DNA from 3 places in the Kocuria palustris genome. Region 2 is predicted to be linked to each of the others. Evidence: predicted binding sites of a transcription regulator. Region 2 holds the regulator's gene; each other region holds the start of a gene.

Region 1 (10,060 bases), 800 kb from region 2:
AGCGGGCGCCGGTGTAGAACATGGTCTGGCGCAGACCGCCCTCGAGCTGGTGGATCACCGAGGACAGCGGGCCGCGGTAGGGCACCTGGCCCTCGATGCCCTCCGGGATCAGCTTCTCGTTCGAGCCCACGTCCGCCTGGAAGTAGCGGTCCTTGGAGAACGACGTGTTCCCGGCCCGGGTCTGCATGGCCCCCAGCGAGCCCATGCCGCGATAGGCCTTGAACTGCTTGCCGTTGATGAAGATCAGATCGCCCGGGGACTCATCGGTGCCGGCAAGCAGCGAGCCGACCATGACCGAGTCCGCCCCGGCCACGAGCGCCTTGCCGATCTCGCCGGAGTGCTGGAGGCCGCCGTCGGCGATCAGCGGCACGCCGGCCGGGATCGCGGCCTTGGCGGATTCGTTGATCGCGGTGATCTGCGGGACGCCCACGCCGGCGATGACGCGCGTGGTGCAGATCGAGCCCGGCCCCACGCCGACCTTGATGCCGTCGGCCCCGGCGTCGATCAGCGACTGGGCGCCCTGCCGGGTGGCGGCCTGGCCGCCGATCACGTCCACGTGGGCGGCCGACGGCTCGGCCTTGAGCCGGGCGATCATGTCCAGCACGCCCTGAGAGTGCCCGTTGGCGGTGTCGATGAACAGGGCGTCCACGCCGGCCTCGACGAGCGTCATGGCCCGCTCCCACCCGTCGCCGAAGAAGCCGACGGCCGCACCGACCCGCAGGCGGCCCTCGTCGTCCTTGGTGGCGCGCGGGTACTGCTCCGCCTTGGTGAAGTCCTTGATGGTGATCAGCCCGCTCAGCGCGCCCTGATCGTCCACGAGGGGCAGCTTCTCGAGCTTGTTGGAGGCCAGCAGCTTGAAGGCCTCCTCCTTGGGCATGCCCACGCGCCCGGTGACCAGAGGCATGGGGGTCATGACCTCTCGCACGGTGCGGGTGTCGAAGTCCGACTCCGGCAGGTAGCGGGTGTCGCGGTTGGTGATGATGCCGACCAGGCGGGTGCCGTCCTCGACCACGGGCAGGCCCGAGACCTTGTAGTAGCCGCAGAGGCGGTCGAGCTCGCGCAGGGTGGCCTCCGGGCTGACCGTCACGGGATCGGTGATCATCCCGGACTCGCTGCGCTTGACCAGGTCCACGTTCTCGGCCTGATCCGCGATCGACAGGTTGCGGTGCATGACGCCCATGCCGCCCAGGCGGGCCATCTGGATCGCCATCTTGGCGGTGGTCACCGTGTCCATGGCGGCCGAGATGATGGGCGTCTCGAGCTCGATGCGCCGCGACAGGCGCGTGCGCGTGGAGGCCTCCGACGGGATGACATCCGTGCTGCCCGGCAGCAGGAGGACGTCGTCGTAGGTGAGTCCGACGAAGCCGAACGGATCCTCGGACAGGGCGGTCGGGACGGGGGCTTCTGACACGGGGAGGACCTTTCCATCGACGGCACGGCCGACGCCCCGGCGGCTCCCGGGCGCGGTGCGGTTTCGAGAGGACAGTCTAGGACCCTTCACGGGCCCTCGGCCCCTCCGCCTGCCGAGGCGGCCCTCACTGCAGCTGCGGCAGAGCGGGCTGGTGCTCCACGACCACGCCGTCCCCGGCCAGGGCTGCGGCCAGGCGGTCGCCGAAGGTCCAGGCCAGCGAGCGCGAGTAGGGAATGGACAGGTGCCCGCTGTCCCACTGCACGTACATGTTCCCGATGACGGGCGGGCAGGTCCCCTCCGGGCAGATCTGATCGGTCATGTCCATCTCGGCGTACAGCGGCAGCTCCTCGGCCAGCGGCTGCATGGGATCGGGCTGTCCGAGCATGGGATGGGTCTTCTGGCACTGCGGAGCCTGCGCGGACCCCTCCTCCATGACGCATTCCGGCGGAGCCTGATCGAACCGCGGGATGTCGCGCACTCCCAGGACGCGGTAGCCCTCGCCCGTGACCTCGCGCACGCGCTGGTCGTAGTCCGGCTTGTAGTACTCGCCCTCGGCGTTGGTGAAGGTCGACTGGGTGATGATCAGATCCGGGTCGATCTGATGCACCAGGGGCATGGAGCCGTCGAGCCAGGGGCCGCACTCGTCATCGAGCTGGTCCTCGTGGCTCGTCCAATAGCAGCCGGGCCTGATGTAGCTGACCACCCGCCAGCCGTTCGCCTCGGCCACCGGCCGCAGGGCGTCCAGCCAGTGCTCGGAGTGCGAGTTGCCGATCAGCAGCACGGTCTGCGACGGGTCCTCCGCGGGCACCGATTCGCGGCACCACTGCTGCGATCCGACGGGGATGTCCCATTCGCTCGGGCATGCAGCGCCCCGGTCCGGCGCCTGGTCGTCGAGCTGGGCGGCCAACGGAATCGTCGGGGCGTCGGGATCCGGCGCGGTCTGCACGTCGTCTCGCAGCACGAGCGCACCCGGGTTCGAGGCCGTGGGGCCGTCCGGGGCCTCGGCGACGTCCGCGCGCAGGCTCTGCTGCCAGGCAAGGACCGGCCCCAGACCGACCGCCAGACACACGACGACCGCTCCGGCCAGGCGCAGCTTGGTGGCCTCGGGCCACTTCCAGCTCTTCAGCGGCGTCTCGATGAGCTTGGTCGCCAGGATCGCCAGAGCGAGCGAGAGCACGATCAGCACCACCCCGGAGCGCGGCCCCGCCTCCGGGCGGTCGCGGATGACCAGGTAGGTGATCAGCAGCGGCCAGTGCACGAGGTAGAGCGCGTAGGAGGAGTCCCCCAGGCGCACCAGCGGCTTGGCGGCGAAGATCCGGTCCAGGCCGAAGCGCGAGTCCGTCTGCCCGGCGACCATGATGGCGGCCGCCGAGAGCAGGGGCCACAGGGCGATCCAGCCGGGGAAGGCCCCCTGCACATCGACCAGCAGGCCCACCAGCACCATCGAGACGAACCCCACCCACCCCAGCACCACGCGCAGCCACCGCGGGAGTCGGATGAAGGGCAGCGCCAAGGCCAGCAACGAGCCCAGGGCGAACTCCCACAGCCGGGTTCGGGTGTCGAAGTAGGCGAACTCCTGCTGGGTGGCGGTCGTGACGATCGAGAACACGAGCGAGGCGGCGAAGATGGCGCTGAACAGCACCGCGAGCACAGGCACGGGCCGCAGGCGGGACCGGCCGCGGGTCAGCAGCCAGGTCAGTCCGAACAGCAGCGGCCACAGCAGGAAGACCTGGCCCTGGACGGACAGGGACCAGAAGTGCTGGAACGGGCTGGCCGTGGAGCGGTCGGCGGCGTAGTAGTCCACCGAGGTGAGAGCCAGGACCCAGTTCTCGGTGTAGGTCAGGGCCGCCGCTGCCTGACGCAGGGCCTCCTCGACACGGTAGGCCGGGAAGAACAGAGCGACCAGCACCAGGGTGCCCAGCACCGTGAGCACCGCCAGCGGCAGCAGCCGCTTGAAGGTGTGCAGCCAGTAGCGTCCGATCCGCAGCGGGCGCCCGCCCTCGAGCTTGCGCACGAACGACAGCGTCATGAAGAACGCCGAGATCAGCAGGAAGATGTCCACGCCGCCCGAGACCCGCCCGAGGAAGACGTGGTAGAGCACGACCATGATCACGGCGACGGCGCGCAGCCCCTGGATCTCCGGGCGGAAGCCGGAGTACCTGGCCACGGATTCCCGGCGGCGGGCGTCGTCCGCGGTGCCGCCTGTCTCCTGCTGCTCGGACATGCTTCTCCTCCGTGCTGCGGCCACGGCAGCGGGTCATGCGGAAGCCTGCATGCCTGCGCAGCCTCCGGGGGAAATACGGGCGTCAACCTACCAGCGCAGGCTGCCCGCCCGCGGCATCGTCCGAGGTGCGCAGAAGGCCCGGCTCCCGCCGCGAGTGCGACGGGAGCCGGGCCTGTCCTCGGCCTGCTGCGGCCGCTGTCAGCGCCGCAGCTTCCGGATCAGTGCTGGTGGCCGTGGCCGTCCTGATCGTCCTCCGCGGGCTTGTCGGTGACCAAGGTCTCGGTGGTCAGCACCAGGGCCGCGATCGAGGCCGCGTTCTGCAGCGCAGAGCGGGTCACCTTGACGGGATCGATGATGCCCGCCGCCAGCAGATCGGTGTACTGATCGGCCTTGGCGTCGTAGCCGTGCCCGAGCTCCATCTGCTCTACGCGCGAGACCACGACCCAGCCGTCCTGGCCGGCGTTCTGCGCGATCCAGCGCAGCGGCTGGCGCAGGGCGCGGCGCACGATGTCCGCGGCCACGGCAGCGTCGCCGTCGAGCTGGGCCTTGACGTCGTCGATCGCCGCGGAGGCGTGGACCAGCGCCGAGCCGCCGCCGCCCACGATGCCCTGCTCGAGGGCCGCGCGGGTCGAGGAGACGGCGTCCTCGATGCGGTGCTTGCGCTCCTTGGCCTCGACCTCGGTGGCCGCGCCGACCTTGATGACGGACACGCCGCCGGCCAGGCGCGCCAGGCGCTCCTGCAGCTTCTCGCGGTCCCACTCGGAATCGGTGCGCTCGACCTGGCCGCGGATGTAGTCCACACGCTCGGAGATCGCCTCGGCGGTGCCGCCGCCGTCGATGATCGTGGTCTCGTTCTTGGTCACGGTGACCGTGCGGGCGGAGCCCAGCTGCTCCAGGGAGACCTGGTCCAGGGCGATGCCCAGCTCGGAGGTCACCACGGTGCCGCCGGTGAGAACCGCCAGGTCCTCCATGATCGCCTTGCGGCGGTCGCCGAAGCCCGGGGCCTTCAGGGCCACGACGTCCAGGGTGCCGCGCAGCTTGTTGACGACCAGCGTGGACAGGGCTTCGCCCTCGACGTCCTCGGCGATGATCGTCAGCGGCTTCTTGGTCTGCACGACCTTCTCGAGCACCGGCATGAGCTCCTGCGCCGAGGAGATCTTGCCCTGGTAGAGCAGGACCAGGCCGTCGGACATGACGGCCTCCTGGCGCTCGGCGTCCTTGACGAACGACGGCGACAGGTATCCCTTGTCGAACTGCATGCCCTCGGTGACCTCGAGCTCGATCTCCGTGGAGGAGCCGTCCTCGATGGTGATCACGCCGTCCTTGCCCACGACCTCGAAGGCCCGGGAGATCAGCTCGCCGATCTCCTCGGACTGCGAGGAGATCGCAGCGACCTTGGCGACCTCGTCGCCGGAGACCTCGCGGGCGTCCTCGAGCAGGCGATCGGCGACCGCCTGGACGGCGACCTCGATGCCCTTCTTGATCTGGCCCGGGGCGGCGCCGGCGGCCACGTTGCGCAGGCCCTCCTCCACGAGCGCCTGCGCCAGGACGGTGGCGGTCGTGGTGCCGTCGCCGGCGACGTCGTTGGTCTTGGTCGCGACCTCCTTGGCGAGCTGGGCGCCCAGGTTCTGGTAGGGGTCGTCCAGCTCAACCTCTCGGGCGATCGTCACGCCGTCATTGGTGATGACGGGGGCGCCCCACTTCTTGTCCAGGACCACGTTGCGGCCGCGCGGGCCGAGGGTGACCTTGACGGTGTCGGCCAGGCGGTCGACACCCTCCTTCAACTGATTGCGTGCGTCCTCGCGGAAGAGCAGCTGCTTGGCCATGGGCCGGATTCTCCTTCGGGATCGACGGGCGCGGGCCCGTCGGGATGACTGGGGTCTTGATCGACGAGAGAGGGCGCCGGCCATGCGGACCCGCGCAACCGCGGGGCACGCGGCGGGCGCCCTCTGCTCGGACCGCCTGAGGTGATCAGGGGGTCGTCAGGCTCACTTCTCGACGACGGCCAGCACGTCGCGCGCCGGCAGGACGAGGAACTCCTCGCCGTTGTACTTGACCTCGGTGCCGCCGTACTTGGAGAAGATCACGAGATCGCCCTCCTTGACGTCGACCGGGATGCGGTTGCCGGAGTCGTCGACGCGGCCCGGGCCCACGGCCATGACCTTGCCCTCCTGGGGCTTCTCCTTGGCGGTGTCCGGGATGACCAGGCCGGAGGCGGTGGTCTGCTCGGCCTCGACGACCTGGACGACGATGCGGTCTTCAAGCGGCTTGATGGAGATCGACACGATGTCTCCTTCTCTCATGGATTCGAAGTGTTGCTGAAGCTGTCACGGCGCCCCGCCGAGGTGCTGCTCCCCGCTGCTGCGAGGACCCCGGTGCTGGTGCGCCAGAGGATCTGCCAACCGTCGTCGCGGTGCCGATCGGCCCGAATCCCTTAGCACCCCCCGAGGGCGAGTGCTAAAGCCACCTTAGAGACGGCGCTGGCAGTCGGTCAAGGCGAGTGCCAGCTGCACACCGCGGAGGAACGAACGCCCCGGAACGACTCCCAGCCGGCCTGCAGACTCCGAGGAAAGCCCTGGCAACAGCTGGGAGAATCCTTTAAGGTCACCAGTAAGGTAATCCTGACCTACTCAAGGTGAGGCTCACCTTGCTCCGCCACCACGTCGTCGACAGACAAGAGGATGCTCCCATGCCTGCACCCAGCCGCCGCTCCGGCGCCGCACTGGCCGCCCTGCCCCTGGCCCTGGCCCTCGGACTCACCGCCTGCGGCGGCTCCGGCGACTCGGACAGCCAGAGCAGCTCCGGGGAGACCGACAGCATCGAGGTCGAGGACAACTTCGGCACCGAGACCGTCGCGCTGCCGCCGCAGAACGTGGTCGCCACCGACAACCGCACGTTCGAGACCCTGTGCGAGTGGGACGTCGAGCTGGCCGCGGCGCCCAAGCCCCTGCTGCCGGAGACGGTCGAGTGCTGGCAGGGCGATGACGTCGTCGACATCGGCAATCACCGCGAGCCGGACCTCGAGGCCATCGCCGGCGTGGAGCCCAGCCTGGTGGTCAACGGCCAGCGCTTCGGCGACTACCACGATCAGATCGCCGAGCTCGTCCCGGATGCCGCGATCGTGGAGTTCGAGCCCCGCGAGGGCGAGGACTTCTTCGAGGAGCTCAAGCGCCAGACCTCGGCCATCGGCGAGATCTTCGACAAGACCTCGGAGGCCGACTCGCTCAACGGCGGCCTGGACGATGCCGCCCAGCGCGTGTCCGACTCCTATCAGGAGGGCGACACCGTCATGGCCGTCAACGTCTCCGGCGGCGAGATCGGCTACATCGCCCCGGGCGTGGGACGCACCTTCGGACCGCTGTTCGACGAGTTCGGCTTCACCCCGGCCCTCGAGGTCGAAGGCGCCTCGGACGACCACCAGGGCGACGACATCTCCGTCGAGGCCATCGCCGACTCCGACCCGGACTGGATCGTGGTCCTGGACCGCGACGCCGGCGTGAGCTCGGAGGAGGGCGCCACCCCCGCCGCCGAGGTCATCGAGCAGTCCGAGGCGCTGCAGGACGTGACCGCCGTGAAGGAGGGCGACATCTACTACGCTCCGGCGGACACCTACACCAACGAGGGCATCCAGACCTACACCGAGATCTTCAACGGCCTGGCCGACGCCTTCGAGTCCAAGAGCAGCTGACCTGCTGATCTGTCAGCGGCGGCACCGGCGTCGAGGCCCGATGCAGGTGCCGCCGCTGAGGCATGCGCCTCGTGCCCGGCCTCCCGGGACGAGGCGCATGCCTCCGCACCGCCCGACCATGCTGAGGGGACCCCGATGACCGAAGCCCGCACCGGCGCCGAGGCGAGCACCCGACGATCCGGGCTCGCCGCAGCCCTGCTCGACTGGAAGCTGTGGCTGGCGACCGCAGCGGTCGCAGGGCTGCTGGTCCTGTCCCTGTTCACGGGGGTCTACGACCTCGGCTCGGAGGGCGGCGCTGAGATGCTCGGCATCACCCGCCTTCCCCGCACGATCGCCCTCGTGCTGGCCGGGGCGGCCATGTCCATGTCCGGGCTGGTCATGCAGCTGCTGACGCAGAACCGCTTCGTGGAGCCCACGACCACCGGCACGACCGAATGGGCGGGGCTGGGCCTGCTCACCGCCATGATCGTCTTCCCGTCTTCCACGCTCATGACGCGCATGGGAACCGCCATCCTCTTCGCCTTCGTCGGCACGATGGTCTTCTTCCTCTTCCTGCGCCGGGTGTCCCTGCGCTCGTCGCTGATCGTGCCCATCGTCGGCATCATGCTCGGCGCCGTGGTCGGCTCCGTCTCGACCTTCCTGGCGCTGCAGACCGACATGCTGCAGAACCTCGGCGTGTGGTTCGCCGGCAGCTTCACCTCGGTGCTGCGCGGGCAGTACGAGGTCCTGTGGATCGTGGCGGCCGTCGTGGTCGTGGTGTTCATCGTGGCCGACAGGCTCACGGCCGCCGGGCTGGGCGAGGACATCGCCACGAGCATCGGGCTGAACTACAGCCGGATCATCCTCTTCGGCACGATCCTGATCGCGATCGCCACCGGGGTGGTGACCGTCGTGGTCGGCAATCTGCCGTTCCTGGGGCTGATCGTGCCCAACATCGTCTCGATGATCCGCGGCGACGACCTGCGCTCCAACCTGCCCTGGGTCTGCCTGCTGGGCATCGCGATCGTCACCGTGTGCGATCTGCTGGGGCGCACGCTGATCGCCCCGTTCGAGATCCCCGTCTCCGTGATCCTCGGCATCGTCGGAGCCGTCGTGTTCGTCGCCCTGCTGCTGCGCCAGCGCCGCAGCGCCTGATGGAGGACCCCCGGATGACACTCGCCAGACCCACGACCGCCAAGGCCCAGCGCTCGAGCGCCGGGGCCTTCGCGACCCCCGCCGCCCGCCGGCGCTACGTCATCGTGGTCGTGGTGCTGCTCGCGCTGTCCGTGCTCTTCGCCGGCGGTCTGCTGGCCTGGGACAACCCGCTGCCGTTCGGCACGCCGGGGTTCTGGCGCATCGTCGAGCTGCGGCTGACCAATGTGATCGTGATGGGCGTGGTGGCGTTCTGCCAGGCCATGGCCACCGTGAGCTTCCAGACCGCCACCAACAACAGGATCATCACCCCGTCGATCATGGGCTTCGAGTCCCTGTACGTGGCGATCCAGACGGGCGTGGTCTACTTCGCCGGAGCCGCCAGTCTGGTGGCCTTCAGCGGCATGACCCAGTTCGTGGTCCAGGTGAGCCTGATGGTCCTGCTGGCCACCGCCCTGTACACCTGGCTGCTCGCCGGGCGCCGAGGCAGCATGCACGTCATGCTGCTGGTCGGCATCATCATCGGCGGCGGCCTGGGCTCGGTGTCGACCTTCATGCAGCGTCTGCTGACCCCCAGCGAGTTCGACGTCCTCAACGCCCGGCTCTTCGGCTCCGTGTCCAACGCGGATGCGAGCCTCCTGCCGATCGCGATCCCCCTGTGCCTGGCCGCGGGGCTGGCGCTGTGGCTGTCGGCCCGGCGGCTGAACGTCGTGGCCATGGGCGCCGACGTCTCGAACAACCTGGGGCTGAACCACCGCTGGGAGACCATCCGGATCCTGTTCCTGATCTCGATCCTCATGGCCGTCTCGACCGCCCTGGTGGGCCCGCTGACCTTCCTGGGCTTCCTGGTGGCCACGCTGGCCTACCAGTTCGCCGACACCTACGACCACCGACGGATCTTCCCGGTCGCCATGCTCATCGGCTTCGTGGTGCTCTCCGGGGCCTACTTCCTGATGCACCACGTCTTCTACGCCCAGGGCGTCGTGGGGATCATCATCGAGCTCGTGGGCGGCTCCGTCTTCCTGTACGTCATCCTGCGAAAGGGACGCCTGTGATCACCCTGAACACTGTCCGCAAGCACTACACCGATGAGGTCCGCATCGGCCCGGTCGACCTCGAGATCCCCACCGGCGGCATGACCGCGCTGGTGGGGCCCAACGGCGCCGGCAAGTCGACGCTGCTGACCATGATCGGACGCCTGCTGTCCCTCGACGAGGGGGTCATCAAGGTGGCGGAGATGGACGTCGCCAAGTCGAAGTCCAAGGACCTGGCCAAGATCCTGTCGATCCTGCGGCAGGAGAACCACTACGTCACCCGCCTGACGGTGCGCCAGCTCGTGGGCTTCGGGCGCTTCCCCTACTCCGGGGGACGGCTGAACGTGGAGGACGAGCGGATCATCTCGAAGTACCTGGACTTCCTGCACCTCACCGAGCTGCAGAACCGGTACCTGGACGAGCTCTCGGGCGGCCAGCGCCAGCGCGCCTACGTGGCCATGGTCCTGGCCCAGGAGACGGATCACGTGCTGCTGGACGAGCCGCTGAACAACCTCGACATGAAGCACTCGGTGCAGATGATGCAGTTCCTGCGCTCCGCCTGCCGTGAGCTC
Region 2 (10,060 bases):
CAGGGCGTCGTAGAGGTACCAGTTGAGGCGGTAGCGGTACGGACGCCCGGAGTTGGCGGAGACGGCTGCGGCGACCGAGGAGATGGCGAGGATCAGCCAGGCTGCGGCGGCCAGGATGGCGAAGATCCAGCCGACCCACGGGATGAAGGCCAGCAGCGCGCCGGCGATCACCACGAGGGTGGGCAGCAGCGTGAAGTTGGCGGCCTCCAGGGACTCCTGCTCGGTGAAGCGGGCGCGGCCCCTGGCCCAGCGGTGGATGATCATGCTGGGCACACAGCCGACCACTCCGAGCATGTGCGTCAGCGTGGCCAGCTGCTGATCGTCCGAGACGGAGACCGGACCGGGCTGTGCGCTGAGCCCCTCGTACTCGTTCGGAGCGAGGGCCGCCTGGTCGTCGGAGCCGAGGTCGTCCGGCTCGGCACCGGAGTCGCTGAGACGCTGGGGGCTGCTGCTGGAGACGGCCACTGTCCACCTTCGAGGTCGTGTGACCGGCAGGGCCGGTCGTGCGGGCGCCGCAGGTCCCCTGGGGGTCGGGGAAGCGCTCGGGTCCTGCACAGTCTAGCCGCTGACGGCCTCCGAGGGCTTCGTGCGAGGCCCCGTGTGACGGGTTGCTCAGGCGCTGCCGGGGACCGTGACGAAGTCGATGAGCTCCTCGACGCGCCCGAGCAGCGCCGGCTCCAGATCGGCGTAGGTGTCCACGCGGGAGAGGATCGAGCTCCAGGCCCGTCCGATGTCCTCGGGGGTCTCGTGCGGCCAGCCCAGTCCGCGGCAGATCCCGGTCTTCCAATCGATCCCGCGCGGCACCTCGGGCCAGGCGCGGATGCCCATGGCGCTGGGCTTCACGGCCTGCCAGATGTCGATGTACGGGTGGCCCAGCACCGCCACGTTGCCGGGGGCGGACGGCACCCGCATGGCCTCCTCGGCGATCCGGGACTCCTTGGAGCCTGCGACCAGGTGATCGACCAGGATGCCCAGGCGCCGCGACGGCCCGGGGGAGAACTCCGCGACGGCCGCGGCCAGATCGTCCACGCCGTGCAGCGGCTCGACCACGATGCCCTCGACCGCCAGGTCGTGGCCCCAGACCTTCGCGACCAGCTCGGCGTCGTGCTTGCCCTCGACCCAGATGCGGGAGGCCTGGGCCGTGCGGGCGCGGAAGCCCTCCACCTCGACCGACCCGGAGCGGGTGCGCGCGGGAGCCTTGGGTGCGCTGCGGCGCTGAGGCTCGGCCGCGATCACGGGCTCGCCCTCGAAGAGGAAGCCGGGTCCCAGGGGGAAGCTGCGGATCCTGCCCCGACGGTCCTCGAGGCTGAGCACGCGCATGCCGCCGATCGTCTCCAGACGCACCACGGCCCCGACCCAGCCGGTCTCGAACTCCTCGAGGACCATGCCGCGGGCCACCGGCAGCTGACGCGGCTCGGGCGGGCGGTTCGAGGCGGACAGGTCGCTGAGGGAGCGCGGTCCCCAGGACGAAGGGGGCATGGAGGTCTCCAGATCGACGGACGTGGTGGTGCGGTGCGCCGGAGGGGGCGCCTCCGGGCGGATCAGCGGCGAGCGTACCAATGCCCCGGTGCGAGCGCGGAGGCGTGAGCCCGCCTACACTGGCTTAGCAGTGTGCGCCCCCGAGTGCCAGAATGGTCCTCCGAGCGAGCACGCACAGCGCAGGAAGGAGCGGAACATGGATCACCCCCGGCGGCTGCAGGTCCTGCAGGCCATCGTGGAGGACTATGTCCACTCCCGGGAGCCGGTGGGCTCCCAGGCCCTCGTCGAGCGCCACGCCCTCGGCGTGTCCTCGGCGACCGTGCGCAACGACATGGGCGTGCTGGAGGAGGAGGGCCTGATCATGGCCCCCCACACCTCCTCGGGTCGGATCCCCACGGCCAAGGGGTATCGCGAGTTCGTCGACCGGATCGCGGCGGTCCAGCCGCTGACCCCGGCCCGGCGCCGCGCGATCCAGACCCTGCTCGAGGGCGCCGACGGCATCGACGACGTCATGGAGCGCACGGTGCGCCTGCTCTCGCAGCTCACCCACCAGGTGGCGGTCGTGCAGTACCCGTCGGTGAGCTCGGCCGCGCTGCGGCACCTGGAGCTGGTGCGCATGGACGAGCACCAGGTCCTGCTGGTCGTGATCCCCACCGACGGCCGGGTCTCCCAGCGGATGCTGCGCATGCCCGAGCCGGTGGCCGAGTCCGTCGTCCTGGATGCCCGGGCGAGGCTGCTGGGCGCGGTCGTCGGGCATCCGCTGGCCGGAGCCGGTGCGGCCGTGATGGCCGCGGCCCAGCAGGCGCCCCCGGCCGAGCAGCCCCTGCTGGAGGCGGCGGCCGCGGCCGTGGCCGCCGTGCTGGACAGCGCGTCCGGGCAGCGCATGCTGCTGGCAGGCACCGCGAACCTGGCCCAGTCCACCGACGACTTCCGCCGCAGCATCGGCCCCGTGCTGGAGGCGCTCGAAGAGCAGGTCACCCTCCTGCAGCTGCTCTCGGAGATGGAGCAGGACGAGCGCGGGGTGGCCGTGCGCATCGGTGCGGAGGACTCGTCGGACCCGCTGGTCGAGACCGCTGTCGTCGCCACCGGATACGGTCCGCAGCGCAGGGCCAAGCTCGGCGTGCTGGGTCCCACCCGCATGGACTACCCGCAGACCATGGCGGCGGTGCGCGCCGTGGCCAGCTACCTCTCGCGCTCGCTGCCCAGCTGAGCCGCACCGAACAGACTCGCGCTCTCCTCGAGCCCGGCCATGCGCCCGGCGAGGGGCGCGCAGACCACGAATCCCAGAGATGACGAGGACGGAACGACCTGTGAGCGATCACTACGAGACCCTGGGCGTGTCCCGGGACGCCTCCGCCGAGGAGATCAAGCGCGCCTACCGCAAGAAGGCCCGTCAGCTGCACCCGGACGTCAACCCGTCGCCGGATGCCGCCGATGAGTTCAAGCGCGTCTCCCACGCCAACGACGTCCTCTCCGACCCGGAGAAGCGGCGCATCTACGACGCCACCGGCAATGAGAACGGCGAGTCCGGCTTCGGCGGAGGCGGCTTCGGCGGCGGCGGGTTCGGGGGCTTCGGCGACATCTTCGACGCCTTCTTCCAGGGCGGCGGAGCCCAGGGCCCCAAGTCCCGCACGCGCCAGGGCCAGGACGCCCTGATCACCGTGGACGTCTCCCTGCAGGAGGCCGTCTTCGGCACCCAGAAGCGGATCACGGTGGACACCGCGGTCGTGTGCCCCGAGTGCCAGGGCACCTGCTGCCAGCCGGGCACCCACCCCGAGCAGTGCACCGACTGCGGCGGCCAGGGCCAGGTCCGCCAGCCCATCCGCTCGCCCCTGGGCACCGTGATGACCGTGGCCGAGTGCCCCACCTGCCGCGGCTACGGCGATGTCATCAAGTCCCCGTGCCAGGAGTGCTACGGCCACGGGCGCGTGCGCGACAAGCGCCCGCTGAACGTCAAGATCCCCGCCGGCGTGCGCAGCGGAGTGCGCATCCGCCTGTCGGGGCAGGGCGAGGCCGGCGTGGCCGGCGGCCCCAGCGGCGACCTGTACGTGGAGACCAAGGTCACCCAGGACCCCACGTTCACCCGCGACGGCGACGACCTGCACGTCACCGTGCGGATCCCCATGACCTCGGCCGCGCTGGGCACCACCCTCAAGCTCGACACCTTCGACGGCCCCCAGGAGATCTCGATCCCCGCAGGCACCCAGTCGGGTCAGACCCGCCGGGTCGAGGGCCTGGGCTCCACCCGGCTGCGCAGCCAGAGCGGGGAGCGCGGCGATCTGGTGGTGCACCTGGAGGTCGAGACCCCCGAGGACCTCACCGGCGAGCAGCGCGAGCTGCTCACCCGGCTGGCCTCCCTGCGCGGCGAGGAGCAGCACACCGGAACCGCCGTGAGCCGCACGCAGGAGCGCGGGGGCGGCGGCGGGTTCTTCTCGCGGCTGCGCGACCGCTTCGCGGATCAGTGAGGCGCCGGACATGACCACGCTGCCCGTCTTCCTCGCCGAGACCGAGATGCTCGGCGCCGGCGCGGGGGAGCAGATCGTGTTCAGCGGCCCGGAGGCCCGCCACGCCGCCACCGTGCGGCGCCTGAGCACCGGCGAGCGGCTCGAGCTCGTCGACGGCCGCGGGCTGCGGGTCACCGGCAGCGTCGTGAGCGCCGCCGGCGACCGGATCGAGCTGCGCGTCGAGGACTCCGTGCAGGAGCCGGCGCGCAGCCCCGAGCTGATCCTCGTGCAGGCCCTGGCCAAGGGCGACCGTGATCTGCAGGCCGTCGAGTCCTGCACCGAGCTCGGCGTCGAGGCCGTGATCCCGTGGCAGGCCGAGCGCTCGATCGCCAAGCTGCGCCCCGAGCGCCAGGCCAAGCAGCTGGCCAAGTGGGAGTCCGCCCTGACTTCGGCGGCCAAGCAGTCCCGACGGGGTCGCTGGCCGCAGCTGCGCGAGCCGGTCACGAGCTCCTCGCTGGCCCGGCTCATCGAGGAGGCGCCGGGCACGCGCTGGCTGGTCCTGCACGAGAGCGCGCAGCAGCGTCTCACCGAGCTGCTTCCGGAGCTGGCGTCCCACGAGGACCTGGAGGGGATCGGGCTGATCGTGGGCCCGGAGGGCGGCGTCTCGGACACCGAGCTCGAGCGCTTCGTGCAGGCCGGGGCTCAGCCGATGCTGCTGGGCCCGGAGGTCCTGCGCTCCTCCACGGCAGGGGCCGCTGCCGTGGCCGTGCTGTCCTGCGCCCTCGGGCGCTGGTGAGCATCCACGGCGGCGCAGCCGCCCGCCGGCGCGTCGCACCGGCGGGATAGCATGGGCCCTCGAACCGCACCTCGGCCTGCACCAGCTGCAGCCTCCCGTGCGGAGCAGACCACGCGCAGCGCAACGGAAGGCGGCAGCGGCCACACGGCCCTCACCATGGATCACAGCACCCTCTCGGACACCGAAGCGGACCCGCAGCGTCCCGTCGGGGCACCCGCGCAGGACACGTCTCCGGAGCAGGAGCGCGTGCGGCGCACCGTCGTCTTCCACGACCGCGAGACCATGGTGCGCAGCATCGGCCAGGCCGATTCCGCGCTGACCCAGATCGAGCTGGCCCGTCCGGGCACCCATCTGCGCGCCCACGACCTCACCGTCTCGGTCGACGGCCGCGCGGAGGACGTCGCCGTCGTCGTCGCGCTGCTCGAGGAGATCCGAGCCCTGGCCTCCCAGGGGACGCTCGTCACCCCGCAGGTGATCGCGCAGCTGATGGGCATCCTGGGCAGGGATGCGGCGGCACGGCCCTCGAGCGCTCTGAACCAGGACATCCTCAGCTCGCGCGGGCGCACCATCCGCCCCAAGACGATCAACCAGAAGCTCTACGTGGACGCCATCGACGACCACACCGTGACCTTCGGCATCGGCCCGGCCGGCACGGGCAAGACGTACCTGGCCATGGCCAAGGCGGTGCAGGCGCTGCAGCGCAAGGAGGTCTCGCGGCTGATCCTCACGCGTCCCGCGGTCGAGGCCGGCGAGCGGCTGGGCTTCCTGCCCGGCTCCCTCAACGAGAAGATCGACCCCTACCTGCGGCCGCTCTTCGATGCCCTGCACGAGATGCTCGACCCGGACGCGATTCCCAAGCTCATGGAGGCCGGGACCATCGAGGTGGCCCCGCTGGCCTACATGCGCGGGCGCACGCTCAACGACTCCTTCATCATCCTCGACGAGGCCCAGAACACCACGCCCGAGCAGATGAAGATGTTCCTCACGCGCCTGGGCTTCGGCTCCAAGATCGTGGTCACCGGCGACATCACCCAGGTGGACCTGCCCGGCGGCACGTCCTCGGGCCTGCGCCAGGTCGAGCACATCCTCCACGGCGTCGAGGACATCGCCTTCCCGGAGCTGACCAGCGACGATGTCGTGCGCCACGAGCTGGTGGGGCGGATCGTCGATGCCTACGAGGTCTTCGGCGTGACCAACCGCCGGCGCCAGGAGCGCCGCGAGCGCAAGGACGCCCGTCGTGAGGCCGCAGCCCAGCGCGGGACGTCGCAGGACGCACAGGAGCAGCAGGGGGAGGGCGCATGAGCGTCGAGTTCGACATCCGCCCGCTGCCGGAGGACGCCACGGCCGCCGATCGCGCCAGCTGGGAGGCGTACGTCCCGGCGCGGCAGCGGGAGCTGGTCGAGCACTGCTTCCGCGAGCTGCACCTGTCGAAGTCCGTCGAGCTGTCGATCGCCGTGGTCGACGAGGATGAGATGTCCGAGCTGCACGTGCAGTGGATGGATCTTCCCGGGCCCACCGACGTCCTGTCCTTCCCCATGGACGAGCTGCGCGCCGGCACCGCCCAGGAGCCGACCGAGGGCGTGCTCGGGGACATCGTCCTGTGCCCGCCGGTGGCCGCCAGGCAGGCCGCCGAGGCCGGGCACAGCACCGAGGACGAGTTCGCCCTGCTGACCGTGCACGGCATCCTGCACCTGCTCGGCCACGACCATGCCGAGGACGACGAGCGCACGACCATGTTCGCCCTGCAGCGACAGCTGCTCAGCGGCTTCCTGGGCCGGCAGGCCCCCGCCGAGACCATCCGCTGAACCGCCGCCGAGCGCAACGCAGCGGCCATCCCGTCCTCACCACGACACCTGAGAGCAGCACCTGAAGATGAGCGAGACAACCCGGACCGGCGGCCCCGCGCAGTGGGATGACCCCGCACAGACGCGCGCGGGCTTCGCCGTCTTCGTGGGACGGCCCAACGTCGGCAAGTCCACGCTGACCAATGCGCTGGTCGGCGAGAAGATCGCGATCACGTCCAACCGCCCGCAGACCACGCGCCACACCATCCGCGGGATCGTGCACCGGGACAGCGGCCAGCTCGTGCTCGTCGACACGCCGGGGGTCCACCGCCCGCGCACGCTGCTGGGGGAGCGGCTCAACGAGCTCGTGAGCGAGACCCTCAGCGAGGTCGACGTCCTGGGCTTCTGCATCCCGGCGGACGAGAAGATCGGCCCCGGCGACCGCTTCATCGCCCAGCAGCTTGCCAGTGCTGGGCGCAAGCCGATCGTCGCGATCATCACCAAGGCGGACAAGGTCGATCGCGGGGAGCTCGCCGAGCGGCTCATGGCCGTGGAGGCCATGGGTCGCGAGGTGCTCACCGCGGAGCACGTGGAGTTCCAGCGCCGTCAGGGCATCAGGGCCAGGAAGCGCGGCCGCGACTACACGCCGACTCCGGTGCCCGAGGACATCGGATTCGCCGATGTCATCCCCGTCTCGGCGGTCGACAGCTTCCAGCTCGAGGAGCTGGCCGAGCTGCTGATCTCGCATATGCCGATCTCCCCGCCGCTGTACCCGGACGGCGACCTCACGGACGAGCCGGAGATGACGCTCGTGGCCGAGCTCGTGCGCGAGGCGGCCCTGGAAGGCGTGCGCGACGAGCTGCCGCACTCCCTGGCTGCCGTGTGCGACGACATGATCCCGCGCGAGGACCGGCCCGAGGACGATCCCATGCTGGACGTGCACGTCTCGCTGTATGTGGAGCGCCCGTCGCAGAAGGCCATCGTGATCGGCAAGCAAGGGGCCCGCCTCCGGGAGATCGGCGCCACGTCCCGTGCTTCGATCGAGCGGCTGCTCGGCACCCGGGTCTACCTCAGCCTGCACGTGAAGGTGGCCAAGGAATGGCAGCGCGACCCGCGGCAGATGTCACGGCTCGGCTTCTGAAGCCTCGAGGCCACCCCCCCAGATCGACCGGAACAGAGCACGTGAGCACACACCCCCGAGATGACGCAGCAGCCGACGAGCGCACCACCGAGCCGGAGCAGCTCGGTCGTCACTGGAGTGCCGCGTCCGCGCCGCCGGAGGGGCGGCGCTGGGGACTGATCATCGCGGCCATGCTTCTGGCCGTCGTGGTGGGCATCGGCGGGCTGAGCATCTTCAAGCTGCAGCAGAACCTGGTCACCAGCCCGCTGAACCTGGGGCAGGAAGAGGCGGAGGACTCCGGGGCCACCGACATCCTCATCCTCGGCTCGGACACCCGCGCCGGTGAGGGCAACTCCCGCTACGGGGAGGTCGAGGAGGGCAACGGCGGCGGCAAGACGGACGTCATGATGCTGGCCCACATCTCGGAGGACCGCGAGGACGTCACGGTCGTGTCCTTCCCCCGCGATCTGATGGTGGAGATCCCCGAGTGCACGGATCCGGAGACCGGCCAGACCTACCCTGCGCAGGATGCCGCCATGCTCAACTCGGCGGGGGAGAACGGCGGCCCCGGCTGCACGGTGGCAGCGATCAATGAGCTCACCGGCCTGAGCATCGATCACTTCATGCTCGCCGACTTCGACGCCGTGACCGAGCTGTCGCGCAGCGTGGGCGGCGTGGAGGTCTGCGTGAACCACGAGGTCGACGATCCCAAGTCCGGACTGGAGCTGTCGGCGGGCACCTCCACGGTGGAGGGCGAGCAGGCCCTGGCGTTCCTGCGCTCCCGGGCGGCCTTCGGCGACGGCGGCGACGAGTCCCGCATCCGCTCGCAGCAGCAGTTCATGTCCTCGCTGGCGCGCAAGCTGAAGGCCGAGGGCACCCTGAGCAATCTGCCGGCGCTCTACGAGATCGCCGATGTCATGACCCAGAACCTCCATGTGGACCAGGAGCTGGGCAATGTCACGCGCATCGTGGGGCTGGCCGGGGAGCTGGCGAATGTGGACCTCTCGCGCGTGGTCTTCGTGTCGGTGCCCGCCGAGGTCTACCCGGAGGATCCCAACCGCCTGCAGCTCGACGAGGAGCCGGCCGAGGAGCTCTTCGAGGTCCTGCGCCAGGACGGCTCCCTGACCGAGGACGGGCAGCCGGAGGCCTCCGCGTCGCCGTCGGCGAGCTCGAGCGGCAGCGCAGCTGCCACCGCCGCGCCGACCCGGCAGGCCACCCCCGAGGCCCAGGACTTCAGCCCGGAGACGGTGCCGGTCACGGTGATCAACGCCTCGGGCGCCGAGGACCGCGACCAGGAGCTGGTCGACCGGCTCGGCGAGGCCGGCTACGACCTCGCCGAGCTCGGCGAGCGGTCCGAGGAGGATCTGCCGGGCACTCAGCTGCACTACGCCCTGGGATGGGAGGGGGCCGCCGAGCAGATCGCCGACGAGCTCGGGATCCCCGACTCCCAGATCGCCCACAGCGCGGACCTCGCCAGCGGCGTCTCCCTGACGGTCGGGGAGGACTTCGCCGAGGGTCAGACCATGGCCGTCGACTCCGAGGTCCCGGAGCAGTACAGCGGTCAGACGGCCGAGCAGTTCACCTGCCAGCAGTGATGCCGCGGGCAGTGCCTCAGAGGCCGGTCCGTGGTGATACGGTCGAGGCCATGTGCACGGCCGCGAAGCTACTGCTGATCTGCCGCAGCGGGTCCTGATCCTGGCCTGATCCCGCCCCTGACCGCCACGGTCGCCGGGGCGCCGAGATCGCCAGGAAGGGCCGGATCCCGCTGCGGCGCTCGTCATGCCCGGCCCGGTCCACTTCTCACCCATGCCGCGCGGTGCTCCCGCGCGGCGTCAGAGACAGGTACACCCATGCAGAATCGCCAGAAGCCCTCGGGCATGCCCACGCACAAGTACCTCCCGTTCCACGAACAGATCCCGTTCTCCCTGCCGGATCGCACCTGGCCGGACAAGATCATCACGCAGGCCCCGCGCTGGTGCGCCGTGGATCTGCGCGACGGCAACCAGGCCCTGATCGACCCCATGGACTCCCAGCGCAAGCTGATGATGTTCGAGCTGCTCGTGAAGATGGGTTACAAGGAGATCGAGGTCGGCTTCCCGTCCGCCTCGCAGGTCGACTTCGACTTCGTGCGCCGCCTCATCGACGAGGACCGCATTCCCGAGGACGTCTCGATCCAGGTCCTGACCCAGTCGCGCGAGCACCTCATCCAGCGCACGTTCGAGGCCATCGCCGGCGCCCCGCAGGCGATCGTGCACCTCTACAACTCGACGTCGGTCCTCCAGCGCCGGGTGGTGTTCCGCTCGGATGAGGACGGGATCGTCGACATCGCCCTGACGGGTGCGCGCCTGTGCATGAAGTACGAGGAGCAGCTCGCGGCCACGACCGACACCAGGATCGTCTACGAGTACTCGCCCGAGTCGTTCACCGGCACCGAGCT
Region 3 (10,060 bases), 2.0 Mb from region 2:
CCACCAGGTTCATGTCGACCATGCACGACGCGATCTCGGGCTTCCCCGTCACGGCCGCAGGGCGCGCGCTGTCCACGGGCATGGCCTTCGCAGGGATCGTCGCGGGGATCTACACGGGCATCGCGGTCATGGGGCTGATGGGCCAGGGAGGGCTGGACATCTCCCAGACGCAGTTCGAGCCGGCGGCGCCCTACTTCAACATCATCTGCATGACGCTGGCAGCCGGGCTGATCGCGATCAGCCTGCAGGCCTCGGCGCGGCACCTGCTGCCCGCCATGGTCGCCGGGCTCGGTGGCCTGCTGGCCTATCACCTGGTGGGGTGGGTCGGACTCGACGCGCGCCTGCAGGTGGTCTTCGGGGCCACGATGACGGGCGTGATCGGCGCCTACATCGCCGGGCGGCACCGCATCCCGTCCCTGGTGCTCGCGGTGCCGGGCATGACGTTCCTGCTGCCCGGGCTGTCGTTCTTCCGCGGCATGTACGCAGTGACGATCGAGGCCGAGACCACGGGCCACGGCGTCGTGTCGCTGGTGACGGCCATGACCACGATCCTGTCGATGGCCGCCGGGCTGGTCCTGGGCCAGCTGCTGATGCGCCCGTTCGTGCTCTCGGAGGACGCCCGGATCGGCATGCGCCGCAACCGCCGCCGCTGACCGACCCCGCCTGCGCAGACGACGACGGCCGCGCACCCTCGCATGAGCAGGTGCGCGGCCGTCGTGCTGTGCGAGGGGAAGGGGATCAGACCTTGCCGACCGGGGTCTTCTTCTCGGCCTGGAAGGCGTCCTCGTCGCGGCCGCGGGCCCAGTAGCCCGACAGCGAGACCTGCGCCCGGTCCAGGCCGTGCTCCTCGAACAGGACGGGTCGGAGGGCCTTCATGGCCTCGCGCTCGCCGTGGGCGAAGACCTGGATGCCGTCCGTCGTGCCGGGCCACTGCGCCGTGCGCGCGGCCTCGACCAGGGCGGGGAAGCCGGCGGGGGCCTCGGCGCGGTGGATCCAGCGCAGGCTCCAGCCCGAGGGCACCTGGATGTCCAGGTGGTGATCGGCGTCCTGGACCTCGAGCAGGATCTCTCCGCGGGCGTCCTCCGGCATGGCCTCGACGTTGGCGAGCACCGCGGGGATCGCGGCCTCGTCGCCGAGCATGAGGCTCCAGGAGGCCTGTGGGTCGGGGATCCACTTGCCGCCGGGACCCACAGCGACGATCGTGTCGCCGGGCTGCGCTCCGGCCGCCCACGGCCCGGCCCAGCCGGAGTCGCCGTGCAGCGCGACGTCGATCCACAGCTGCCCGGCCTCGAGGTCCACGTGGCGCAGCGTCATGTGCCGGGTCACGGGAAGGTGCTCGCGCGGAAGCGTCTCGCGCAGGCTCCAGTAGTCGGGATGATCTCCCAGGCCCAGCTCGGGATCGAAGAACACGAGCTTGCAGTACTTCTCCGGCGGCTCGATGTCCCGGAAGGAGCTCGGATCGCCGATCGAGGCCACGATGCGCACCATCGACGGGGAGAGCTCCAGGCGCTGCACGACGGTCAGGTCGATCTGCGCCTTCGGCGGCTTTGCGGGAGCGGGCTGGTGCTGGGCGGGGTCGTCAGTCATGAGGCTCACCTTACCGACCAGTCGATCGGAGCCGCCCCCTGCTCCTCGAGCAGACGGTTGACCTGGGAGAACGGCCGCGAACCGAAGAAGCCGCGGGAGGCGGACAGGGGAGAGGGGTGCGTGGACTCCACGGTCGGGGCCGGGGCGAGCCAGGGGGCGCACTGGCGTGCGGGGCGTCCCCACAGCAGGCCCACGAGCGGGCCGCCGCGGGCCGCCAGGGCCCGGACCGCGCATTCGGTGACGGCCTCCCACCCCTTGCCGTGGTGGGAGGCAGGCACTCCGTCGCGCACCGTGAGGCACCTGTTGAGCAGCATGACACCCTGGCGGCTCCATGCGCTGAGGTCCCCGTTCTCGGCCGGGGCGATCCCCAGGTCGTCGTGCAGCTCGCGGTAGATGTTCTGCAGGGACCGCGGCAGGGGGCGGACGTCCGGACGCACCGAGAACGACAGCCCCATGGCGTGGCCCGGGGTGGGGTACGGGTCCTGGCCCAGGACCAGCACGCGGACCTCGGCCATCGGCTCCTGGAAGGCCCGCAGGATCTCCGGGCCCGGCGGGAAGGTGCGCTGGCCCTGCGCATGCTCCTGGCGCAGGAAGTCGCCCATCCCGTGGATCGCGTCCTCCACGGGGCGCAGGGCCTCGGCCCAGTCCTCGGCCATGATCTCGGCGAGCTCGGGGCGGTCTGCGGAATCGGTGCTGGTCATGCGGACCACTCTAGGGACCGCCGCCCACGACGCCGGGGGGCGCCCCGCTGCGCTGTCGTGGCCGCGTTCTACAGTGGCGGCATGAGCGAGTCGAGCATGCCCACCGATCAGCGTCCCCTCGCCCTCGTCACCGGTGCCACCGGCGGCATCGGCCGGGCGGTCGTCGAGTCCCTGGCGGTCGATCACCGGGTCCTGGCCGTGGGCCGCGATGAGCACGCCCTGGCGCAGCTGCCGGAGGGGGCCGAGCCCGTGCGCGCCGAGCTCACGGACTTCCAGGCCCTGCCCGAGCTCGTGGACGGGCTCGAGCGGCTTGATGTCCTGGTCCACTGCGCCGCCCTGGGCCACCGGCTCTCGGTCGAGGACTCCCGCCCCCAGGACTGGCAGGCGCAGCTGGAGCTCAACGTCATGGTCCCCGCCGAGCTGACCCGGCTGGCCCTGCCCGCGCTGCGCCGCGCGCAGGGAACCGTGGTGCTCGTGAACTCCGGCGCCGGCTTCACCGCCAGCGGCGGCAACGCGGTCTACGCGGCCTCCAAGTTCGCGCTGAGGGCGCTGGCGGACTCGCTGCGCCAGGAGCTCGAACCGGACCTCGTGCGGGTGGCCTCGGTGCACCCCGGCCCCACGGACACCGAGATGCTGCGGGGGATCCACGACTCGATCGGGAAGCAGCACCGCCCGGAGGAGTACATCCTCCCCGAGTCGGTGGGCCGGGCCGTGCGTGCGGTCGTAGATGCCTCCCCGGATGTGCAGCTCACCTCGGTCTCGGTGCGCCCGCGCCAGGAGCAGCGCTGATGGGCGCGCAGGCGGGGGAGCTGGACGAGCAGCAGCGGGCGATCCTCGACCTGGAGAAGCGGCGCTTCAAGTACCAGGGGGCCAAGGAGCGGGCCATCGGCGCGCAGCTCGGGATGCCCGTGACGGAGTACTACCAGCGGCTCAACGCGCTGCTGGACACGGAGGCCGCCTGGGCGGCCGAGCCCGTCCTGGTGCGGCGGCTGCGCGAGCTGAGGGACTCGTGAGCGCGGTCCCGGCGGCTCGTCGCGGCGCATGAACGGGCTCCCGGATGGAAGGATGGCGCGCATGAGCGAACAGCCCCCGTGGTCCGATCCCGACCTGCATCCCCGCGACGTCTTCGACGACGTCCCGGAGGGCGGCCCTCGGCAGGGCGCGCACCGGCCCCGGGAGGCCGCAGCCCCCAAGACACCCGGGAGCCTGAAGGCCATGGTCATCGTGGGCTCCCTCGGCCTGCTGCTGGGCGCCTGCGCCTACGTCTTCTCGACCGTGAACCAGGACCGCGGCTCGAGCGCCGTCCAGGGCTCCGAGGACCAGGTCGCCGAGGATCCGAGCGGGTCGGCCGGGGCGGAGGACGGGGCGAGCGCCTCCGCCGCTCCCGAGGACGCCGAGCAGGTGGGCATCTTCAACGCCACCGACCTCGACGGCGTGGCCGGCGCTGCCAGTGAGGACCTCACGGCGCTGGACTGGGAGGTCATCGCCACCGGCAACTGGGGCATGCCCGTGGACGAGAGCGTGGTCTACTACGCGAGCGACGGCGTCACCGGGGACACCGAGGAGCAGGCCCGGCTCGTGGCCGATGCCCTGGGGATCGAGCAGGTCCAGGCCGACGACGCCATCGCCTATCCGCTGGTGGCAGTGATCGGAGACGACCTCGGCGAGGAGCTGGTGGGCGCAGGCCAGGAGCAGTCCTCCGCGCAGGGCGCCGCCGAGCTCCCGCAGGAAGGCGCCGGCGCCCAGGCGCTGGCGGCCGATCCGGCGGAGGCCCTCCGATGAGCGCGGCGGGGAACTCGCGCGCTGTCGAGCCGCTGGCCGTCGAGGGCCGGCGCGTGCGCCTGCGCGACTGGCGCGCCGATGACCTCCCCGTCTACGAGCGGTGGATCATGCCCCCGCCCGGCGGCGGCGAGCACGAGTGGCAGCGCACGGACGGGCCCTTCTACCCCAACTTCACCGCAGAATCGGCCCAGCGCTGGCTCGGGAAGCTGACGGAGCGGGTGCGCCAGGGCGACTGGCCCGCAGTGCGCGACACCGCGGTGATCGCCGAGCAGGGCACCGACCGGTTCCTGGGGCAGGTCTCCTGGTATCACGCGGAGGCCCCCACGGAGGATCCGGGTACGGGCACGCATCTGCTGCCGCTGCACTCGATCGGCGTGGCGATCTACCCGCCGGAGTACTGGTCCGGTGGGTACGGCTCGGAGGCCCTGCGCCTGTGGGTCGACCTGCTGTTCCGGACCAGCGGCGCCGACCGCGTCGACCTGGAGACCTGGAGCGGCAATCGCGGCATGTGCCGGGTGGCCCGGAAGCTCGGCTTCACCGAGGAGGCGCGGATCCGCAGGGCTCGTAAGGTGGCGGGGGAGCACTACGACCGGATGATCTACGGCATTCTGCGCGAGGAGTGGGAGCAGGTGCCGTGGCACGGGGCGTCCGCCCACGGTGAACCCTGAGCCGAACGCGCTCAGGGGTTTGCACTCGCAGGGGCCGAGTGCCAATAATGGACTTGGCACTCAGTCGAGCAGACTGCCAGCCGGCCCCGCTGCGGTCGGCGCAGCCGCTCGACCACGAAGTGGAAGCCACCGTCTCTCTGAGGGGCAGGCTCGGCGGGCAGATCCCGCAGGAGCCGGCGCCCCGTCCGTCGCGGGCAGCGGGTCGGTGGGAGTCAGACTGAACGTCCAGGAGGGACGAACACATGGCAAAGCTCATCGCATTCGACGAGGAGGCCCGCCGCGGTCTCGAGCGCGGCCTCAACACCCTGGCTGACGCCGTCAAGGTCACGCTCGGCCCGCGCGGCCGCAACGTCGTCCTGGAGAAGTCCTGGGGCGCTCCCACGATCACCAACGACGGCGTGTCCATCGCCAAGGAGATCGAGCTCGAGGACCCCTACGAGAAGATCGGCGCCGAGCTCGTCAAGGAGGTCGCCAAGAAGACCGATGACGTCGCCGGCGACGGCACCACCACCGCCACCGTGCTCGCCCAGGCGCTCGTGCGCGAGGGCCTGCGCAACGTGGCTGCCGGTGCTGACCCGCTCTCGCTCAAGCGCGGCATCGAGAAGGCCGTCGAGGCCGTCACCGCCGAGCTGCTCAGCTCCGCCAAGGAGATCGAGACCGAGGAGCAGATCGCGGCCACCGCGTCCATCTCGGCCGCGGATCCGGAGATCGGCCGCCTCATCGCCCAGGCCATGGAGAAGGTCGGCAAGGAGGGCGTGATCACGGTCGAGGAGTCCAACACCTTCGGGCTGGACCTCGAGCTGACCGAGGGCATGCGCTTCGACAAGGGCTACCTCTCCGGCTACTTCGTCACGGACGCCGACCGCCAGGAGGCCGTCCTCGAAGATCCCTACATCCTCATCGTCAACTCGAAGATCTCGGCCGTGAAGGATCTCGTCCCGGTCCTGGAGAAGGTCATCCAGTCGGGCAAGCCGCTGATGATCATCGCCGAGGACGTCGAGGGCGAGGCGCTGGCCATGCTGGTGCTGAACAAGATGCGCGGCTCCGTGAAGTCCGTGGCCGTCAAGGCTCCGGGCTTCGGCGACCGCCGCAAGGCCCAGCTGGCGGACATCGCCATCCTGACCGGCGGCCAGGTCATCACCGAGGAGGTCGGCCTCTCGCTCGAGACCGCCACCCTGGACCTGCTGGGCACCGCCCGCAAGGTCGTCGTGACCAAGGACGAGACCACCATCGTCGACGGCGCCGGCTCCGCCGAGGAGATCGAGGGCCGCGTGGCCCAGATCCGCGCCGAGATCGAGAACTCGGACTCGGACTACGACCGCGAGAAGCTGCAGGAGCGCCTGGCCAAGCTGGCCGGCGGCGTCGCCGTGCTGAAGGCCGGCGCGGCCACCGAGGTCGAGCTCAAGGAGCGCAAGCACCGCATCGAGGACGCTGTGCGCAACGCCAAGGCCGCTGTGGAGGAGGGCATCGTCGCCGGCGGCGGCGTCGCCCTGATCCAGGCCGGCGAGACCGCCTTCGGCCAGCTGCAGCTCAGCGGCGACGAGGCCACCGGCGCGAACATCGTGAAGGTCGCCATCGACGCTCCGCTCAAGCAGATCGCCTTCAACGCCGGGCTCGAGCCGGGCGTCGTGGCGGCCAAGGTGCGCGGCCTCGAGAAGGGCTGGGGCCTCAACGCGGCCACCGGCGAGTACGAGGACCTCTTGGCCGCGGGCATCAACGACCCGGTCAAGGTCACCCGCTCCGCCCTGCAGAACGCCGGCTCGATCGCCGGTCTGTTCCTCACCACCGAGGCCGTCGTGGCGGACAAGCCGGAGCCGGCCGGTGCCGGCGGCGGCGAGGACCCCATGGGCGGCATGGGCGGCATGATGTGATGACGCCTCGGCGTCATCGCTGAACGCGCCTGAGCGCAGCCCAGCGAGTCCGACGGGCCCCGTCTCCCACCTCGGGAGGCGGGGCCCGTCGTCATGTCCGGGGGTGGACCCGACGAGCGTCTGCGCTGCCGGCCGGTGCCGCAGGCGTCCCAGGGTGCGGTGCGACCGCCCTGCCGACGGGAGCCTGTCGGGGCAGCCCGAGCCGCGGCGCCGGACGGGGCCGTGCTGTCGGTGGGACGTGCCACAGTGTTCGGCATGACGATCATCGCTGCCGCCGACGGCTCCGCCCTGGGCAATCCCGGCCCGGCCGGCTGGGCCTGGTACATCGACGACTCCAACTGGCGCAGCGGGGGCTGGCCGCATGGCACGAACAACATGGGCGAGCTCCAGGCCGTGCTGGACCTGCTCGAGTCCACGCAGGAGCTCGGCGAGCCCCTGCGGGTGCTGTGCGACAGCCAGTACGTCATCAACTCGATCACCAAGTGGATGAAGGGCTGGAAGAAGAAGGGCTGGAAGAAGAGCGACGGCAAGCCGGTGCTCAACGTCGAGCTCATGAAGGCGCTGGACGCCGCCATGCAGGGCCGGGACGTGACTTTCGAATGGGTCAAGGGCCACGCGGGCCACGAGCTGAACGAGGCCGCCGATGCCCGGGCCAACGCCGCCGCCAAGGCCTTTCAGGCCGGCCGCGCGCCGGAGGAGGGGCCGGGGCTGGCGCTGGGCTCGGACGCGGCCGCGCCCTCAGCTGCTGCGGCGCCGGCAGGCCCTGCGGCTTCTGCCGAGCCCGCGGCCGCCACAGGCGCCGCAGCGGGGAACCAGGCCGGTCCCGCAGGCAGCGGCGCAGCCGATCCCCGTGCGGAGGCAGAGGAGCAGGTGGGGGACCCGGATCCCGATCTGCTCTCGAGCCTGGAGGATCAGTCGGAGGACCTGGCCGCCGCTCCGAGCCCCGCGCAGGAGGTCTTCGGCCTGGAGCGCGGACGCATCCGCGAGGGCCTGCCGTCCGCGACCCTCCACCCGGAGGCGGTGCTCATCGACTCGGACGGGCGCCCCGGCGATCCCGCGAGCGTCTCCCGGGGCGACGACTCCGCCGACCTGCATCTGGTGGACCTGCTGGCCCTGAGCGGGCGCGCTGTGCAGACCACGATCCATGTCCTGGGCTCCACGGGCTCGGCGGTGCACACCGCGCTGTGGACGCGCGAGGACTCCCGCAGCGAACTGGGACAATGGCTGCTGCGCCACCTCCAGGTGACGCTCGAGTCCTGAACAGCCCCGCGGCGCACCTGCCGGCGGCGGGGTCCCTGCCCTTCCCCGTCTCAGGAGCCCCCGTCCGCATGAGCTCACCGTCCGCCCAGGCCTCGCCCTCGCCGCTGCAGCGCCAGTCCGTGCTGTGGAGCCTGCGCTCGCCGCGAGCCCTGCGCACCGAGCTGCTGGCGGGACTCGTCGTGGGCCTGGCGCTGATCCCGGAGGCGATCGCCTTCTCCGTGATCGCCGGGGTCGATCCGCGGGTGGGGCTCTTCGCCTCCTTCACCATGGCGGTGACCATCTCGATCGTCGGCGGCCGACCCGCCATGATCTCGGCGGCCACCGGTGCCGTCGCCCTGGTCGTCGCGCCCCTGGTGGCCTCCCACGGGGTCGAGCACCTGATCGCATGCGTGATCCTCGCCGGGATCCTGCAGGTGCTCCTGGCGCTGGTCGGACTGCCCAAGCTCATGCGCTTCGTGCCGCGGCAGGTCATGGTGGGCTTCGTCAACGGGCTGGCGATCATCGTCTTCACGTCCCAGCTACCCGAGCTGCTCGGCGTGCCGTGGATGGTCTACCCGCTCGTGGCCCTGGGCCTGCTGATCACCTTCGGTCTGCCGCGGCTGAGCCGGGCGGTGCCGTCCCCGCTCGCGGCGGTCGTCGTGGTGACCCTCCTGGCGGTGCTGGCCTCGATCGCCGTGCCGACCGTGGGGGACAAGGGCGAGCTGCCGCGCGAGCTGCCGGTACTGGGACTGCCGGAGGTCCCCTGGACGTTCGAGACGCTGCAGGTGATCTTCCCGTACGCCCTGTCCATGGCGGTCGTGGGGCTGCTCGAGTCGCTGCTGACCGCCAAGCTAGTGGACGACATCACCGACACCCCGTCCTCCAAGACCCGCGAGACCTGGGGGCAGGGCGCTGCGAACATCGTGACGGGGCTCTTCGGCGGGATGGGGGGCTGCGCGGTGATCGGGCAGACCATGATGAACGTCAACGCCTCGGGCGCCCGCACGCGGATCTCCACGGCCTCGGCGGGCATCTTCCTGCTGGTGCTCGTGATCGCACTGGGAGACGTCGTGGCCGTGATCCCCATGGCCGCACTCGCCGCGGTGATGATCTACGTGGCGCTGACCTCGTTCGACTGGCACAGCATCCACCCGCGTACCCTTCGCACGCTGCCGCGCAGCGAGGTCGCGGTCATGGTCATCACGACCGTGGTCATCGTGGTCTCGCACAATCTTGCGATCGGCGTGGGCGCCGGAGTGCTGGCTGCCATGGTCCTGTTCAGCCGCCGCGTGGCCCACACCGTGCGCGTCCACCGCTTCCCGGGCCGGGTGGGCGAGGACCTCGTCACCACGGCCCCCAGCGAGGACATGGTCACCTACGTGGTGGACGGCGAGCTGTTCTTCGCCTCCTCGAACGACCTCTACACGCAGTTCGGCTACGCCCGGGACCCGCAGCACGTGCGCATCGACCTGAGCCGGGCGCACATCTGGGATGCCTCCACGGTCGCCGCGCTGGATTCGATCCGGGAGAAGTACGACCGCCACGGCGTGCAGGTGGAGATCGTGGGCCTGGATCGGCTCAGCTCCGGGCTGCACGACCGGCTGACCCGCCGTCCCCGCGGCTGAGCTGACGCCCCCGCGACCGAGCCGTCGTCTCTCTGCCCGGCCGGCGGCCGCGAGGACCTCTCGGGCCATGCTCGCCCTCGGAAGCGGTCTGCGCCGGTCGCTCTGCGAGCCGTGGACGGACCCTCAGCTGTGCGAGGAGCCGCCGCTGCGGTCGTCGCGCGGTGCCCCGGGATCTGGGCCGGACAGATCCGGCAGCTCGCCGGTCTCGTCGATGATGCTGGGATCGTCCTCGTCGATCTCGGGGATCGGAGGCAGGCCGTCGTCGCCGAACGGGGCGTCGTCTCGGGTCTCGCGTCCAGCAGTGCCTGCTTCGGCATCTGCGGCGCGGGCGGGCTGAGCCTGCTCGGCCGGCGACGCCCCCGCAGCCGTCGAGGCGCGAGCGGAATCTCCCGCCTCGAAGCCGTCGGCATCGGACGCGCCGGCACCGGTGGCCTCGGCTGCCGAACCGGGCTCGACCGGGGAGTCTCCGGCCGAGGGCACTGTCGTCTCGCCGCGGCGGGCGGCACGGCGCATCCGACGACCGCTCGAGGCCGAAGCGGGACCGGATTCCTCGGCGGCCTGGCGCTGCCGTTCGAGCTGCTCCTCGG

Evidence for each region. The regulator HrcA, encoded in region 2, represses chaperone genes, less so after heat shock. The targets are predictions, from matches to a motif close to TTNGCACTCGNNNNNNNCGAGTGCNAA.
Region 1: a site for HrcA is predicted at 6,116-6,142, ahead of groES (co-chaperone GroES). Genes of this name have one in related genera too.
Region 3: a site for HrcA is predicted at 4,792-4,818, ahead of groL (chaperonin GroEL). Genes of this name have one in related genera too.

Annotation. Positions count from the first base shown of each region.
Region 1 is NZ_JAFBCR010000001.1:974,758-984,817, forward strand. It holds gene guaB (IMP dehydrogenase) at 1-1,411, opposite strand, end outside; gene JOE55_RS04215 (acyltransferase family protein) at 1,536-3,635, opposite strand; gene groL (chaperonin GroEL) at 3,854-5,461, opposite strand; gene groES (co-chaperone GroES) at 5,624-5,920, opposite strand; gene JOE55_RS04230 (siderophore ABC transporter substrate-binding protein) at 6,325-7,323, shown strand; gene JOE55_RS04235 (ABC transporter permease) at 7,459-8,457, shown strand; gene JOE55_RS04240 (iron chelate uptake ABC transporter family permease subunit) at 8,472-9,509, shown strand; gene JOE55_RS04245 (iron ABC transporter ATP-binding protein) at 9,506-10,060, shown strand, end outside.
Region 2 is NZ_JAFBCR010000001.1:171,658-181,717, forward strand. It holds gene JOE55_RS00770 (DUF4870 domain-containing protein) at 1-465, opposite strand, end outside; gene JOE55_RS00775 (DUF3097 domain-containing protein) at 613-1,479, opposite strand; gene hrcA (heat-inducible transcriptional repressor HrcA) at 1,676-2,689, shown strand; gene dnaJ (molecular chaperone DnaJ) at 2,790-3,944, shown strand; gene JOE55_RS00790 (16S rRNA (uracil(1498)-N(3))-methyltransferase) at 3,955-4,719, shown strand; gene JOE55_RS00795 (PhoH family protein) at 4,876-6,021, shown strand; gene ybeY (rRNA maturation RNase YbeY) at 6,018-6,524, shown strand; gene JOE55_RS00805 (GTPase Era) at 6,592-7,644, shown strand; gene JOE55_RS00810 (LCP family glycopolymer transferase) at 7,686-9,218, shown strand; gene leuA (2-isopropylmalate synthase) at 9,474-10,060, shown strand, end outside.
Region 3 is NZ_JAFBCR010000001.1:2,183,795-2,193,854, forward strand. It holds gene JOE55_RS09675 (threonine/serine exporter family protein) at 1-653, shown strand, start outside; gene JOE55_RS09680 (siderophore-interacting protein) at 739-1,587, opposite strand; gene JOE55_RS09685 (uracil-DNA glycosylase) at 1,593-2,288, opposite strand; gene JOE55_RS09690 (SDR family oxidoreductase) at 2,370-3,077, shown strand; gene JOE55_RS09695 (DUF3263 domain-containing protein) at 3,077-3,301, shown strand; gene JOE55_RS09700 (LytR C-terminal domain-containing protein) at 3,363-4,070, shown strand; gene JOE55_RS09705 (GNAT family N-acetyltransferase) at 4,067-4,738, shown strand; gene groL (chaperonin GroEL) at 4,981-6,609, shown strand; gene JOE55_RS09715 (ribonuclease HI) at 6,865-7,869, shown strand; gene JOE55_RS09720 (SulP family inorganic anion transporter) at 7,938-9,473, shown strand; gene JOE55_RS09725 (ATP-binding protein) at 9,597-10,060, opposite strand, start outside.